2 regions of the Paenibacillus sp. F411 genome follow, and region 1 is predicted to be linked to the other one. Evidence: riboswitches for the same ligand, from Rfam matches in the RefSeq annotation. Region 1 holds a riboswitch; the other holds the start of a gene.
What was found. Region 1 has a riboswitch for ZMP and ZTP ahead of rpiB (ribose 5-phosphate isomerase B). Riboswitches for the same ligand answer to the same signal wherever they lie in the genome.
Positions count from the first base shown of each region.

Region 1 (8,375 bases):
ACAGCAATGGACTCCAATGAAATATTGCGTGTAATTTCATACGCCATTAAGGTAGCGACCTCATCCACCAGCTCCCGAAAATCCTTCGTGTTGGTCTGCTTATCGCGTATAAAAGTTAGTTTGTGTTGAATTAAAGGGTGATCACAAATCACCAATTTTCCCATGTCAGGTCCCTCCGGTTGGTTACGTATATGTTCTTATATATTCTTCAATATGGGCTGCAAGCAGGATTGTGGCTCCATAAATCTTGTCTATTATATCACTCCCGGATGTGATTTTACACCTGCAAGACCGATGAATGTTTTCCACCTGTAGAAGCGGCGTTTCCCGCTCTGTAAAGAATATGCAAGAAACCCCGTCATACCTGACGGGGCCTTGGTAATAGCAGTCGATAAAGGATTAGTATTTCATTTCAGGATACAGCGGGTATTGGTCCGTCAGCTCAGCCACCATACGGGCGGCCTTCGCAAGATTCTCCTCGTCCTTCGGCTGGCGAAGTGTCATGGCAATGACCTTGCCGATCGTCTTCATTGCAGCTTCGTCCATGCCGCGGGAGGTGACTGCCGGCGTACCAAGCCGGATGCCGCTGGTAACAAACGGAGATGTCGGGTCAAACGGAATGGCGTTCTTGTTCACCGTGATGCCGATGGAGTCGAGCACTTTTTCCGCGTCCTTGCCAGTGATGTCCATATTGCGGGTATCGAGCAGCATCAGGTGATTGTCAGTGCCGCCGGATACAATGTTCAGGCCTTCCTCAATCAGCGTTTCGCACAGCACCTTCGCGTTGTTCACCACCTGCTGGCAGTATTCCTTGAAGGAAGGCTGCAGCGCTTCACCGAAAGCCACCGCCTTGGAAGCAATGACGTGCATCAAAGGACCGCCCTGGGAGCCAGGGAACACAGCCTTGTCAATAGCCGTCGCCCATGGCTGCTTGCACAGAATCAAGCCGCCGCGAGGTCCGCGCAGTGTCTTGTGCGTAGTTGTCGTTACAAAATGCGCATGCGGAACCGGGCTCGGATGCAGACCGGCTGCAACAAGGCCGGCGATGTGCGCCATGTCTACCATGAAGAGCGCGCCGACGTCGTTTGCGATGGAAGCCATTTTTTCGAAATCAATGATCCGCGGGTATGCACTCGCGCCGGCTACAATCAGGCGAGGGCGGTGCTTGAACGCCGCTTTGCGGACTTCATCATAGTCGATGAGGAAGCTATCTTCCTGTACGCCATAGGCAACGAAGTTGTACAGCAGGCCCGAAGCGTTCACAGGGCTGCCGTGCGTCAGATGTCCGCCATGAGCAAGGTTCATACCCAGTACGGTATCTCCAGGCTTCAGCACAGCCAGGTAAACGGCCATGTTCGCTTGTGCGCCGGAGTGAGGCTGTACATTCGCATGATCTGCTCCGAACAGCTCCTTCGCACGGTCACGCGCCAGATCCTCAACAATATCTACACGCTCACAGCCGCCGTAGTAGCGCTTCCCCGGCAGGCCTTCCGCGTATTTGTTCGTCAGCACGGAGCCCATAGCTTCCATAACAGCCTCGCTGACAATGTTCTCTGATGCAATCAGCTCAATGTTGCTGCGCTGGCGGGAAAGCTCCAGATTCATGGCTTCCAGTACAGCCGGGTCGGCCTTGCGCAAATGTTCCATCATAATTATTTCCTCCCTGAATCTACATAGTATTTATATAAAAGTAAGGTAAATAACGTCATCAATCACAAAAACCGGCTCCGCTCTCGTTCTCCAGCCTGTACACGGCGCGTTCGCCGCCGATCAGCTTCGGGCGGGTAAATGCCGCGGTTACTCTCGCCTCGCCGATGCTGCGGCGCGAAGGGCGGAAGGGCACCGCGACATGCTTCAAATGCATGCCAATCAGCGTCTCGCCAATATCGAGCCCCGCATCTGCCGCGACATGCTCCGCCAGGCACGGCTGCCGGAAGCTGCGGTAAGCGGCCGCGGCCATCGAGCCGCCGGCTTTAGGGACGGGAATCGCTGCAACCTCATTCAAGGACAGCCGCTCCAGCACCTTCCGCTCCATAACCAGCGCGCGGTTCAGATGCTCGCAGCACTGATAAACCGTATCAAAGCCCAGCTCCTGCTGCACCTCTTGAATGCCTTGAAGCAGCTGCTCCGCGATGTCCAGGGCGCCGCTTGTGCCGATCCGCCGGCCCGCCGCTTCACTCGTGCTTGTGCCGACCACCAGCACCTTGCCCGACCTGAGACCGGCTGCTTCCGCCAGCTCTCTCAACACCTGCACCGTCTGCTCCTTCAAGCTCATGTCTCTCACTTCTGCCCCATGCTCCATCCAGTGGACCGCCTCCCGCCTGTATATTGTATGGAAGTGTTCTTATGCCAAGTTGAACCGTATCCTTAGAAGGGCCGCAGCCTCGGCTTCCCCCGAAGAGCAACAAGCTCCAGGCTCCAGGGTTTAAGCTTTCAGATACCGATCCTCAATGGCCTTAATCTTGCTTACACGCCCGATGTGGCGCACACCTTGGCTGAATTCCGTAGTCAGCCAGGCCGTTACGATCTCCGCAGCCAGCCCCGGCCCCACGACACGCTCGCCCAGTGCCAGCACATTGCTGTCGTTATGCTCCCGCGTCGCTTTGGCGGAGAATACATCATGGGTCAACGCGCAGCGGATGCCCGGCACCTTGTTCGCTGCAATGCTCATGCCGATCCCCGTTCCGCAAATCAGAATGCCCCGGTCAGCTTCACCGGCGATGACCCGCTCGCAGACGGGCAGAGCATAATCCGGATAATCCACAGACGTCTCACAGCCGCAGCTTAAATCCTCGACCTCATGCCCCAGCTCCTGAATGACCTTGATCATCTCTTCCTTCAAGCGTATACCGGCGTGATCCGTGCCCAATGCGATTCTCATGATTGAAAAACCTCCTCCTGATTTCATCCTCTGGTTCAAATACTAGTTATAGTATAACCCATGGTCTGGCCAAAAGACGAAAAAAGAGCAGTCTGCACACGCATAGCGTGCACAAATGCTCTTTGCCCAGGCGACCGGCCGTATGTCTCCGATGCTCCATCGTGGTTTACTCCACTTCGTCGCCAGTTACATCGGAATCTCACTTTTTCCACTTCATCTTAAATCAAAACATCCCCAAAAGCAAGGGAGACATTTGGACCATTTACGTCGATGTGCAGCCGTCCCTCATTCTCATAAACAGCAGGATGAAAGACTGCAAAAAACCGGCTCTCTAAAGCCAGCCTCAGCGCGCTTCTCCCTCCAGCTTGTCCAGCAGGCGGAACAGCGCGGTCCGGATCTCGGCCGCCGTCGCCTCATAGTCCTCCAGCGAGCCGCCATAAGGATCCGAGATATCAAAGCTCGGAATCCGCTGGCGCAGCTCGATCAAGCGCTCCCGCTCCTGGCTGGACTGGGCACCCCCGAGCGAACGGGCCAGCTCTGCCGATACATAGAGCCGGTCCAGCTCCTGCAGATCCTGCATGACCTGCTCATCCGCTCCGGCAAATTCCTTCAGCGTATGCACCTTGTCTGCTGCCTCCGGAAACCGGGAAATCGCGAACTGCTTGTGGGACTGAGTCAGTGTCAGAATCAAATCTGCCCATGCTACCAGCTCCCGGCTGAGTGGCTTCGAGGTGAATTCCCCCTCAATGCTCTGATCCCGCAGCACCGCCTGGGCGTGACGCGAAATCGGCATGCCCTCCACGGCAGCTACCCCGGCAGAGCGTACCTCAAGCTTCATGGACCTTCCGGCCGCCAGCTTGCGCAGCATGCCTTCTGCCATGGGGCTGCGGCACGTATTGCCTGTGCACAGAAACAAAATATTAGTCACGGCTTCTCGCCTCCTGTCGCCTGTAAAGATCTGCGGTTATTGTATCAAAAGATAAACATCAAGCCAAACAGAAGCAAAATCGCGCCCCCTGCCAGCTCGCCGTATTCCCCCAGACGGCTTGCCGCCTTCCGTCCCAGCAGCAGGCCGCAGATGGACATCAGCCCGCCGACAATACCGAAGGCATTGACGATCAATGCCGCGTGGCTGTTGAACATCCCCAGGGAGACTCCGACCGAGAAGGAGTCGATGCTGACGCTCAAGGAAAATAGAAGCATCCCCAGCAGGGTCGTATGGTTCACGGGACGGGATTCCCCCTGTTGAAAGGAGTTCCAGATCATATGTCCGCCCAGCAGCACGAGCAGCCCTCCCGCTGCAATCCCCGTAATCTCGCCCAGCAGAGCGCCGACATATCGGCCGAAGATGAGCCCCAGCAGAGGCATCAGCATATGAAACAGTGCCGTCATGAGCCCGATGCCCAGAACATGCCGAAGGCGTACCCCCTTCATGCCGACTCCGATGCCCAGCGAAAAAGCATCCAGCCCCAGGGCCACGGCCATCATCAAGATCGCGGCCAGCTGCCCGGTCTGGACAGATGTCTCCAGCATGCGCTTTCCTCCAAGTCCTATGGTCTTGTACACCATATGCGGACAAGGAGGAAATCATTCCGCGCGGGCGCGGGAAGGCCCGGGCCGAGGCGGTGCTGTAGGCGCGTTGAGCATCGCGGGCGCGGGAGGCCAGGACCGGGGCGGCGCTGGGGGCGCGTTGAGCATCGCGGGCGCGGGAAGGCCAGGGCCGAGGCGGCGCTGGGGGCGCGTTAAGCATCGTGGGCGCGGGAGGCTAGGGAGGGGACGAGGACAGTGCGTCCCGCTGATTAGGCGTCGGCATCTATGATGTGATGCCCCGCCGCCTTCAGGAGCCGGTTCATCACTGCGGCACCGAGGCCTTCCTCCGGGCAGGCTTCCGCCAGGAGGAAGGCCGCGCCGGCCTCATCGAATTGCCGCAGGCCGGCGTACAGCCGCCGTGCCGCTTCCTCTGGCGCGGCCAAGCTGCCGAGCGAGACGGCAACGTCCGCGCGGTAGAAGCCGATGTGCTCGTCGAACGACAGCACACCGGTCTTCTCCCCGCGCGTGCGGGCCGCGTCCAGCTCGGCCTGGATGCGGGCGGACACGGCAGCTGCCGTCCGCCCGGTGACCACGCACAGCGCGCCCTGAGGCGCATAGTGCGTGTACTTCATGCCCGGCGAGCGGGGCGCCGGGCTGTCTGTGCCCCCGGCGTGCGCCAGCGCCGGGTCGCGCCGCACGCTTGCCGCAATGCCGGCAAGCTGCTCCTCGGTGACGCCGCCGGGGCGAAGCACCGTAACGGCGCCGTCCGGGGCGGCCTGCACGACTGTCGATTCGACGCCGACGCCTGCCGGTCCGCCGTCGAGCACACCGTCGATGGCCCCGGACAGGTCCTCCAGCACATGCGCGGCCAGCGTCGGGCTGGGACGGCCCGAGCGGTTCGCGCTCGGCGCGGCCAGCGGACAGCCGGAGGCGCGGATCAGCGCCAGCGCCGCCGGATGATCCGGCATCCGCACGGCGACCGTATCCAGTCCGGCCGTCACCCGCGGCGATACCGCGCCGGGCTTCACCGGCAGCACCAGCGTCAACGGGCCGGGCCAGAACTGCGCCATCAGGCGCCGCTCGGTGTCATTCACGCCGGTCACCAGCTCCTGCAGTTGTGCCGGATCTGCAATGTGTACGATGAGCGGATTGTCCGAAGGCCGTCCCTTCGCGGCAAAAATCTGCTCCACCGCAGCCGTGCTGCGCGCATCCGCGCCGAGCCCGTACACCGTTTCCGTCGGAAAAGCGACGGTTCCGCCTGCCGCCAGCACGGCTCCTGCTTCCTGCAGCGCACAAGTGTCGGGTGCATCCGCACTGCCGAGAATCTCCTCCGGCCCTCTCCCGCTACCAGCTGACAGTCTGCGGGAATCCGCATGGAACAAAGCCGCAGCGCCCCCTTCAGCCTCAGCCCCATCAAGGGCGCTTCCGCCCAGCATCCACAGCTTCGTTGCACGCTTGCCGCCGGTCAGCGGCTGTCTTTCTTTTGCTGCATCCTGCCATTTCTCATGCTTCATCTATATCCCAAGCTTTCTCTTCGAATTCAATCACAAAAAGTGCTTCCAGCCCTGAGCGCTCCCCGCCGCTTGGCAAGCGGTCGTGGCGGCGCTGAAGAGAACAAGCACTCTTTTGCTAGAAAGTGTATCATATTCCACCCTACTTAAACAGTCCGCTAACCCAGCTCCACAGTGACGCCAGCAGGTCCAAGAGGAAGAACCGTACCTCCGGCGCACTCGCCTCTGCCTCTGCCGTCTCAGACGGAGCGGGCTCGGCAGAAGCCGTGCGTGTTCCTGCAGCCTCCTTTGGCGCACTCACATCTCCATTGTCCCCGATGAAGCACAGCGGCGGAAACAGCACGCACCACCAGTTCTTGCCCTTGCCGGATCCCAGTGTAATGCGAACCGCCTCGTAATCACCTGCGGGATAAATCACTCTTCCGTACATTTTGGTCGGAAAAGGGACCTCGCCCAGCTCCACCCGGTAAGCATACGTGATACCCCGTGCAGCCAGCTCCTGTGCAACCAGCGCCTCGATCTCCGGCAAGTGATTTCTCGTCATCGCCTTCGCCTGCTCCAGGCTCTCCGGTGCCAGCTCACCCACCCAGCTCTTCATCTGCATCACGACAGCGTCACGAATGTCCTGCTTCACCAGCTGGTCCTCCGGGGCGTCGGAATGAGCAAGAATGCGGAGCCGAATGGACTCCTCCGGGATGGCGCCTTCCGTGACAGCAGCATCAATGCGCTGCTCCTCCCAGGACATGACAACCAGAAACAAGATGGATAATAGCACGACAATTTGCTTGACTGCAGTACGCAGTGGATCACGGGATGGATGGGATGATTGCATTGGACAGCCGCCTCTCTTACGATAACTCTATGATACTACCAGTATGTCCGGCAGCTTTGAGAGATAAACGTGGCGGTCTATGATTTTTTGATAGACTTCTTCTCTATCCAAAAAAAAGCCCCGCACGGGGGCCTTCAGCTTTGGGATCTTTATGGTTCATCTCATCTTGAGCATCCCCGCCAAACTCATCCTGCTGCCAACCAGGCATGGCGGCACCCCGCCACGCCCTGCTGGACTGACATCAACGGTTCTGCGGACGAATCCGCGCCGCCTGGGTGCGGTAGGTTTTGGGCTCGGGGAAATCCTCCTCGATGTCCTGCCCGTGCAGCTTGACGCTCATGGCCACGCCCAGCGAAGCCATGCTGATCACGAGCGACGTTCCGCCGTAGCTAATGAACGGCAGCGTAATGCCTGTCAGCGGCATCAGCCCGATAAACATCCCGATGTTCTCGAAAATCTGATAGAGCAGCATCGACACAATACCAACGATCATGAACGGACCTGCCCGCTCCCGGCTTTCCAGCGCGATCAGAATCATCCGGTGGATGAGAATGAAATACAGCAGCAGGACGACCGAGGACCCGACAAACCCGTATTCCTCCGCAATTTGCACAAAAATCGAATCCGAATACGTATAAGGCACGCGACCCGACTGAACCGACGTCCCCTGCATAAAGCCTTCCCCGTTCATCCCGCCGCTCGCAATAGCCAGCTTGGCATTATACGTATGCCAGCCTGCGCCGGACGTATCCACACTGGAGGCCATCAGCCAGGGATCGATCCGGTCCATCCAGTGCGCACGGGAGCCCTTGCCCAAGAACTCCTCAATCTGATCATGATAATGAATGTAGGCCTGAATCCCGCCAAAAGCCGTCCCTGCCACCAGCACCAGACCGATCAGCGCATGAGTCACCTTGACGTTTCCGATCCACAGCAGGCCAAGCAGAATGACCACATACGCCAGTGCATTCCCCAGGTCATTCTGAATCATGACGAGCGCGAACGGAATGAAGGTCAGCAGGCCGATCGGAATAATATCCTTGATAAAGGAAAGCTCCGGCTTGTTTCTCATAATGAGCACATGAGTGACAAAAATAATAAGAATGAGCTTGAACATCTCTGCCGGCTGCAGGTTCACAATCCCGAGATCCAGCCAGCCCTGGGCGCCATTAATTGTCTTCCCGAAAAATAGCGTAAATACCAGGATGCCGATGCCGCCCAAATAAATATACAGGGCGTATTTGTGAAGCAGCCGGTAATCCAGCAGACTCATGCCGAAAAATGCAATAAACGCGACGACATAGTAAGCCATCATCGTCAGATGGCTTCCGTCCATATCCGCTGTATCTTTGGTGACGCTGTATATAGACGTAATGCTGACGATCATCATCCCTACCAGGGCGGTGACGATGAGGTAGTCGATTTTTTTAAGCTTATTCAGCATGTCATCCCTCCATGCAAGAGCCGGGCAAGCTCTTTAGTGTTTCCATTTTCAAGTTCATATCCTCCATCTATTGTAAAAGAAAACCTTCCCGCAGTACAATGCCAGCGCTCATGATGGACTCCTTGACTGCACACTTGCAGCTAGCGCCCCACCCCAAGCACATGGCGCTCAATGCCT
Region 1 covers NZ_JAGFIP010000010.1:150,401-158,775, reverse strand. The annotation lists gene upp (uracil phosphoribosyltransferase) at 1-164, opposite strand, end outside; gene glyA (serine hydroxymethyltransferase) at 400-1,650, opposite strand; gene JJQ72_RS12280 (TIGR01440 family protein) at 1,709-2,302, opposite strand; gene rpiB (ribose 5-phosphate isomerase B) at 2,426-2,881, opposite strand; ZMP/ZTP riboswitch at 2,999-3,081, opposite strand; gene JJQ72_RS12270 (low molecular weight protein arginine phosphatase) at 3,225-3,809, opposite strand; gene JJQ72_RS12265 (manganese efflux pump MntP) at 3,854-4,414, opposite strand; gene JJQ72_RS12260 (L-threonylcarbamoyladenylate synthase) at 4,681-5,925, opposite strand; gene spoIIR (stage II sporulation protein R) at 6,065-6,754, opposite strand; gene JJQ72_RS12250 (FtsW/RodA/SpoVE family cell cycle protein) at 6,996-8,198, opposite strand; gene prmC (peptide chain release factor N(5)-glutamine methyltransferase) at 8,339-8,375, opposite strand, start outside.

Region 2 (8,375 bases), on a different contig from region 1:
ATGTGAACAAGAGCAAGTGGCTGCAATTCTTGATTCAGTTTAATCTGCCGCTGCCTCATGTGGTGGGAGCGATGGCGATCTGGATGCTGTTAGGTCAGAGCGGGTATTTGTCGAGACTGGCATATTGGGCAGGCATAATTCAAGAGCCGGCTGCATTTCCGGTGCTGGTACAGGATCAAGTGGGCGCCGGCATTATACTGGAGTACATATGGAAGGAAGTTCCTTTCATTGCGGTATCCATTATCAGTATATTAAAAGCCTGGGTATTGCCGTACGAGCGTCAGCTGCGGCTTCTTGGCGCATCCTCCTGGCAGCGCTTCAGGCTGGTGACATTTCCGTTCATGCTGCCGCCGTTATTGTCTTCATCAATCATTGTATTTGCTTATACCTTTGGTTCCTTTGAGGTGCCGTACATATTAGGGTCGGTCAGTCAGCCGGCTCTGCCGATTCTTGCCTATGAGGCCTATACCAATCCGGATTTGACCTATCGCCCGGAAGCGATGGCGATCAACATGGTCATTACGTTGATTAGTGTGGTGTTAGTGTTCTTATACTTGAAATGGGGTGAACATCATACGGTACAGCAGTCTTAAGCAAAGGAGCGGGTATGCCGGGGTCTTTCTCCTGCTGCTGGCCGTGTTTATTCTTCCGTTCGTGCCGCTGCTGATCTGGTCCTTCTCGCTGCAATGGCGCTTTCCGGAGCTGCTGCCAGTCTTTAGTCTCCGTGCATGGTCCTATGTGTTCTCGTCTCATTCCCAGGTATGGACCTCCATTCTGAACAGTTTGGGGCTTGCAGCAGCGACAAGTGCGATCTCGCAGCTGGTTGCGTATCCGGCAGCAAGAGCTCTCGGCTTGTATATTCAACGCGGGAATCGCTGGATTCGCCTCGCACTGATTGCCCCCATTCTGATTCCCGGCATTGCCATTGCGGTCGGGGTACATGTGTTTTTTCTTCAGATCGGGCTGTCTGACCGCTGGCTGGGTGTGCTGCTTGCTCATCTTATTCCGGCAGCGCCATACTCGATCTATTTGCTATACGGCTTCTACGCCGGCTATGATTCCGGATATGAGAAGCAGCTGCGCCTGCTGGGTGCCACGCGCTGGCAGTCGTTTGTTCAGGCTGAGCTGCCCCTGTTGAAGCCGGTGCTCACGCTGAGTATTCTGTTCAGCTTTCTGAACTCCTGGAGTCAGTATTTATTTACGCTGTTCATCGGCGGGGGAAGCTTGATTACACTGCCGATGCTGCTCTTCAGCACACTTTCTAGCGGCGATTACAGTCTGATGGGAGCTTTAAGCATGGTATTTGTTATTCCTGCGTTGTTGGTTGTGATCTACAGTGCAAGAGAAACACAGGTGGATCAATTTGCTGAAAAGGGGGAAGCGGCATGACCGCCATTACAAAAGAGCCGTTCCTGCAGGTGTCCGGTATCGGCTGCAGCTACAGCTCATCGTTTACTCTGGCCGAACAATCCTTTACGCTGGAGAAAGGACAGCTGCTCGTGATCCTGGGACCTTCGGGAAGCGGAAAATCAACGCTGCTGCAGCTGCTGGCCGGTCTTCTTCATCCAGAGCGGGGCAGCATCATCATGGGCGGCCGGCGTATTCATCAGCTTCCACCGGAGAAGCGGGGGTTGTCCATGATCTTTCAGAAGCCTTACCTGCTGCCGTTCTTAAGCGTCGGACATAATGTTGAAATCGGATTAAAGCTGAAGGGCGTAAAGCCGAAGGAAAGAAAAGCCAAAGCGGAGCAGCTCTTGGCGGAGGTGGGACTTGCGGGCTTTTACTCGCGGTCCTTGTCTTCATTATCCGGTGGCCAAGAGCAGCGCGCAGCGCTGGCCCGGTCATTGATCATTGAGCCGGAGCTGCTGCTGCTCGATGAGCCATTCAGCCAGCTGGACCCGCTGCTTCGCAGGCAGATGGGCAGCTGGCTTGCAGATCTCAAGCGTACGCGCGAGGTTCCAATGATCATGGTGACGCATGACCGGGAAGAGGCCATGACGCTGGGCGACCGGTTTCTCCTGGTGAATCAGGGGAAGCGAGAGCAGTACGGGACCTTGGAGGATCTGTACTATCGTCCGGCAAGCCCGTGGGCAGCGGCATTTATGGGGATGGACAACAGGCTGAGAGGGATCAAGCTGGGAAGCCGGGTGCGTACCCTGTTTGGAGAGCTGCCGCTTCATCCCTCACTGGCTTCATTACGTGATGGACCGGTTCAGGCTGCATTAAGATCCGAATGGCTGATTCTGGATTCTTCATCTCCGGTGCAGGGAGAGGTGCGGCGTGTTTCTTTTCGGGGAGATCATACGCTGCTGGAGCTGGAGGCTCAAGACGAGCACCTGGTGATGAAGCTGCCCGGACTGGTGCAGCATGTTCCCGGTCAGCGGTTAGGCATTCAATACAATCGGGATGAGCTGTGGTGCTTTCCCATGTAAGAAGGAGGGGAGAAAATGCTGGACTCTTATGCTAGAAATACCGTTCAGCCGATCATCCATCGGGGCGCCATCGTCCTTCACAAAGCCGGCCTGTCGGCGAATGCGGTCAGCTGGATCGCAATGACGCTCGGAGTGGGGAGTGCTGCGGTGTTCCTGGCTGGCTATCCGGCTGCCGCTGTTGTGATGTTATGGCTTTCCGGCTATCTGGATGCTGTGGATGGAACCATTGCACGCATGACCAAGCCCTCCAAATGGGGCAATGTGCTGGATATTGTGTTTGATCGTATCGTTGAAGGGGCTATGATGTCCGCCCTGGTTCTAGCGTATCCCGGTGCAAATGCACCGTTAATTTTGAGCCTGGCTGGAATACTGGTCGTGGTGACAACCTTTTTGGTGACAGGAAATGTGATTGAGAATTCAGGCATAAAAGGGTTTCATTATAACCCCGGGATCTTGGAGCGGACGGAATCCTTTGCTTTTTTTACCGTGATGATGCTGTTTTCTTCGGTGGCGTTTGCCGCGGCCTGGATTTTTTTCAGCCTGTTAGTGCTTACTGCGATCAAGCATCTGTGGGATGTATACACCTGGTTAAAGCGCCATGGGGCTTAAAAAGCTAGCACGGCGGCATTCTATTTCACATGTAAGGGAGAGGGAAATATGCGTATTGATTTGACAGGGAAAATGGCTCTGGTCACTGGGGGTACGGGCCAGCTCGGTCGGGTAATGATTTCTACACTCGCGGAGTGCGGAGCTGATATCGTCATTCATTACCGGAGTAATGCGGAGAAAGCGAATCAGCTGCTTCAGGAGGTTCTGCAGACCGGAAGAAAAGCAATGATCGTTCAAGGAGATATGACGAGCCAGGAATCCGTGATGCAGATGAAGGAGCAGATTCAAGCCAGTCTGGGCAGGCTTCCAGATATTACGGTTGCCAATGCTGTCGAGCAGTACGCCTGGACCTCGGTTCTAGAGCAGGATCCCCGTGATTATCAGAGTCAGTTCGACAGCTGTGTGATGCAGAGCGTTTATCTTGCCAAAGCCTTTGTTCCTTCCATGGCCGAGAGAGGTTACGGAAGGTTTATCGGGATCAATACGGAATGCTCCATGCAGAATTTCCCGAACCAATCAGCGTACACCGCTGGAAAAAGAGGGATGGACGGCGTCTATCGCGTACTGGCGAAGGAGGTCGGGGAGCAGGGGATTACGGTCAATCAGGTCGCCCCGGGATGGACGGTCAGTGACCGGGATCGGGATCAAGGGACAGAGCATAACGCCTCTTATGAGCAGCAGGTTCCCCTGCGGCGCCGGGGTACGGATCAGGAAATTGCCAATATGGTGGCTTTTCTTGCATCAGATCTGGCTTCTTTTACGACAGGCGCGTACATACCCGTCTGCGGCGGTAACGTCATGCCGGCCATTTAGTCATTCCAAGGAGGCGTCCTGAACCTTTTTTCATCTCGGCTTAAATGTGATAGAATAGTCATATTCGCACTTGAACATGAACTAACTTACTTGAGCCGGAGGGTACCATGGAGCTTATTAATTTATCAGAAGTACAGCAGATGCTGAACAAGCTGCAGGATCAGGAGCTTTACGTCCATCTGGAGCTGACTACAGGTGCATATGCTGCGCATGTGGACAGCTCCCGACATCCTGCGGCTAATTTTATAACCAATGCCAAGGTGTGCTATTCCAGTGGAAAAATTTCTGGAGCAGGACCCTACCGGGTTGGCTTGAAGACCGAAGAGGGCTGGGTTTACGCGGAAGGACTCACGCACTTTGAGGAGAGCGATACAGAACGCCTGATTTTGGCAGGCCATGATAGTCAGGGCAAACTGGTCGTTGCATTGCAGCTCAGCCAGGAGCCTTTTTAAGGAACAGGAGATGAACGACATGATGACAAAAAGGGTCCTGGTTGTATTTCCGCACCCGGACGATGAAGCCTTCGGCACTTCCGGGACATTGGCGAAGCTGATTCACGAGGGCTGGCAGGTCACCTATGCCTGTCTTACGCTTGGCGAAATGGGCCGGAACATGGGGGTGCCTCCCTTTGCCAATCGGATTACGCTTCCGGCCATTCGTAAGCTGGAGCTGGAGGAATCCTGCAAGGCGATCGGAATACAGGATGTAAGAATGCTGGGCTTCCATGACAAGATGGTGGAATTTGAAGAGCCGGAAGTGATCGACGGTGAAATGAAGAAGCTTCTGGATGAGGTAAAGCCATCGCTGGTGATTACCTTCTATCCCGGATACAGCGTTCATCCGGATCATGATTCTACAGGGGCTTCTGTTATCCGGACGATTCAGAGACTGCCGAAGGATGAGCGCCCCGAGGTGCATTGCCTTGCATTCTCCAACGGCTGTCGGGATTACATTGGAGAGCCTGATGTATATCAGGATGTTGAGGAATATATAGATCAGAAGATCCAATCGATTACAGCACATCGTTCGCAGTTTCAAGCCCCGGAGCTCGTGGGCGACAAGAAGCTGTCCCGAGAAGATATGGTTCTGCGATTTGGTGTGGAAAGCTTTTGGACCTACCCTTTTGAAGGGTAATCTAACAGATTTAAATTCATAGAGAAAGCGGGAGCGGTATGGGTCGCAAATGGAATAATATTAAGGAAAAGAAAGCCTCCAAGGATGCAAATACGAGCCGGATTTATGCGAAATTCGGCGTAGAAATTTATGTGGCTGCAAAGAAGGGTGAGCCGGACCCGGAGTCGAACCGAGCGCTGAAGGTCGTTCTGGAGCGGGCCAAAACCTATAACGTGCCTAAAGCCATTATTGATCGGGCATTGGATAAAGCAAAGGGCAGCGGCGAAGAAACGTACACAGAGCTTCGTTATGAGGGCTTCGGTCCCAACGGCGCTATGGTCATTGTCGATACGCTGACGAATAACGTGAACCGGACGGCATCAGATGTCCGCTCTGCATTTAACAAGAATGGCGGCAATATGGGCGTCAGCGGATCGGTAGCTTATATGTTCGACTCCACGGCCGTGTTTGGTATGACCGGTAAATCGCTGGATGAGGTGTTCGAGCTTATGATGGAGGCCGACATCGAAGTGCGTGACATCGTGGAAGAGGATGATGTCGTCATTATTTACGCAGAGCCGGATCAGTATCACGAGGTCCAGGAGGCGCTGAAGCAAGCCGGTGTTACTGAATTCACGGTTGCTGAATTGAGCATGCTGCCTCAAACCTATGTCAGCCTGCCCGAGGATTCCATTCCACAATTCGAGAAGCTGATCGATGCGCTTGAGGATCTGGAGGATGTGCAGCAGGTATACCACAACGTGGAGTATGACGAGGAGTAATCATGAACTCACTTTTTGTGTAGAACAATTATACAAAGAATAGGAGTCAGTTGCCTTAATAGTTGCGGGATGACTCTAAAATACGTATGATAGAACTATAATTCAGCACGGAGATGTAACTGGCGTAGCATGGGAAACCATGGGGGAGCATCATCGTGGATATCGCCGTACGCCTGGGCAGAGGTAAGGAGTGTCTTTCTCCTTGCCTCTTTTTTGTAATTTCGGTTCTGCCGGATCATTTCGACAAAGCGAGGAGATTACCATGTTAAAGACCCGCAAAATGATGCTGCTTGGCTCTGGGGAGCTGGGCAAAGAGGTTATTCTGGAGGCACAGCGTTTAGGTATTGAGACGGTGGCGGTAGACCGTTATGGCCATGCACCTGCCATGCAGGTGGCTCATCGGCACTATGTGATTGATATGATGGATGCGTCCCGGCTGCGTCAGATCATTGAGGAAGAGAAGCCGGATTTGATCGTTCCGGAGATTGAGGCCCTGGCCACCCACGAGCTGGAAAAGCTGGAGGCGGAAGGACACCGCGTGATTCCGACGGCGCGTGCAGCAAGGCTGACCATGGACCGTGAAGGCATTCGGCGTCTGGCTGCCGAGAAGCTGGGTCTGCCTACGGCAGGGTATCAGTTTGCCGACACATACGAAGAATTCGATGCTGCGGTCAAGTCAACCGGCTATCCTTGCGTGATCAAGCCGCTCATGAGCTCTTCAGGTAAAGGACAAAGTGTATGCCGCCGTGAAGAAGACATTCAGTCCTGCTGGAATATGGCGATGGAAGGCGGCCGTGTGCAGAACGGAAGAGTCATTATTGAGGAATTTATCCCGTTTGAATCTGAGATTACACTGTTAACCGTTCGCTCGGTCAGTGGAACCAGCTTCTGTCCACCAATTGGACATATTCAGGAAAGCGGCGATTATATTGAATCCTGGCAGCCTCATGCCATGAGTGAAGACCAGCTTGCCGAGGCCAAAAGAATTGCTCAGGCTATCACTGATGAGCTTGGCGGTTACGGCTTATTTGGGGTCGAGCTGTTTCTAGCCAAGGACCGGGTTTACTTCAGTGAAGTTTCCCCACGGCCTCATGATACTGGACTTGTGACCCTGGTTACCCAGAATCTATCAGAGTTTGCACTTCATGTCCGGGCGATTCTGGGCTACCCGATCCCTGAGATTGAGCTGATTACGCCTGGCGCCAGTCGGCCGCTGAAGGCTGCGGCCGAGCTGGAGAACTATGAAGTGACTGGCGTCGAGAAGGCCCTTGCTGTCCCTCGTACCCAGGTTCGGATCTTCGGTAAGCCGGTGACCAAGATCGGTCGCCGGATGGCGGTCGCATTGTCTGCAGCGGACAGTGTAGAGCAGGCCAGAACTCACGCCAAGCAGGCCTTGGATGCTATGCAAATTGTACCTTCTGAATGATAAAGCCAAACAAGCGTGCGATCTCATCATGAGGCAGCACGCTTGTTTTGTTGATAAACCCCTTCAGGTATTTCATACCTTCATCAAGTGATTTAATTCACAACACGGAGAATCTATGGTATATTGTTTCCATTCCTACAAATTACGGCTTGCACAATGATCAGGGACAAAAGGAGTGGGGTTATGAGGTACACATTGAATGCTTTTGGTAAAGTGCTTGCGGCTTTTTTGACACCGGCCATGGTCTCGTTCTTCTTTACGCTTCAAAGATCCTTTGAGATCCAGCCAAGTCATGAGGTTAGCTCATCCACCGGTTATATATTTGCAGCCGGTTACGTCTTCTTTCTTCCGTTCACTCTATTATTCCTTCTGCCATTATCGCTTCTAGCAGATATGACCATTGCGAGAATTCTTCATACCTTACGTCAAAAACAAAGGCATTTCATCACAATTATTGTATCCCTATTCGTGTACGGCGCGTTAGGTATGCTTGGTGGATGGTTGGGAGGATTAATGATTCAGCATTGGTTCCAAATGTCGATGACGATCCTGCTTGCGATTCTTTTCTGGGGGCTTCAGACTGTCATAAGTATGGCTTTAATCTTCTTTGTTCGTAGAAAATAAAGATCTGTGGCGAGGTTTTAACCATTTAGACAAGAACTTTTTACCAAAGTGTGCGTTTAATACTAGGGAGCTGGAAAAATAAAACGAGAAACTTAAGGGAGCACAGGTATGAATTTGAAAAAGTTAACGATATTCGCTTTGCTGGTCGTCGTACAGGCTGCTGCAGTTCTTCCTGCAGGAGCTGAGTCTGTAAGTACGGGACCCGTACCCGGCACAGTGACCGGCGAAGTCTATGAAGCACCGCAAAGTGAGAAGAACGGACAGCTAGAAGTTATTCAAGGAGAAGTGGAAAAAGTAGAAGCGGACAAGGACGTTGTACCAGGGCAAGGTACAGAAGAAGCAGAAGAAGGGGCTGGAAACAGTCTGGAATCGGAGCCAGCGCCAACGCCGGTGTCCATGAACGAACTCATTTTTTATTATAATAGTACAAAGCTTGAGCTAGGCGGACAGGTGTATCAAGCGCCGCAGCCATTGCTGGTCAATAAAGGTATTTCTTATGTTCCGATCCGGACGCTGGTTGACCGTGTTGGTTTCAAGCTCCGCTATGAAGCCAAGACGAAGGAAACCGTGATTCTG
Region 2 covers NZ_JAGFIP010000002.1:11,394-19,768, forward strand. The annotation lists gene JJQ72_RS02460 (ABC transporter permease) at 1-593, shown strand, start outside; gene JJQ72_RS02465 (ABC transporter permease) at 565-1,389, shown strand; gene JJQ72_RS02470 (ABC transporter ATP-binding protein) at 1,386-2,432, shown strand; gene JJQ72_RS02475 (CDP-alcohol phosphatidyltransferase family protein) at 2,448-3,041, shown strand; gene JJQ72_RS02480 (SDR family NAD(P)-dependent oxidoreductase) at 3,090-3,854, shown strand; gene JJQ72_RS02485 (YojF family protein) at 3,962-4,306, shown strand; gene bshB2 (bacillithiol biosynthesis deacetylase BshB2) at 4,329-4,988, shown strand; gene JJQ72_RS02495 (YebC/PmpR family DNA-binding transcriptional regulator) at 5,027-5,749, shown strand; ZMP/ZTP riboswitch at 5,855-5,935, shown strand; gene purT (formate-dependent phosphoribosylglycinamide formyltransferase) at 6,012-7,175, shown strand; gene JJQ72_RS02505 (hypothetical protein) at 7,359-7,799, shown strand; gene JJQ72_RS02510 (stalk domain-containing protein) at 7,908-8,375, shown strand, end outside.
Region 2: another riboswitch for ZMP and ZTP. It lies ahead of purT (formate-dependent phosphoribosylglycinamide formyltransferase); the one in region 1 lies ahead of rpiB (ribose 5-phosphate isomerase B).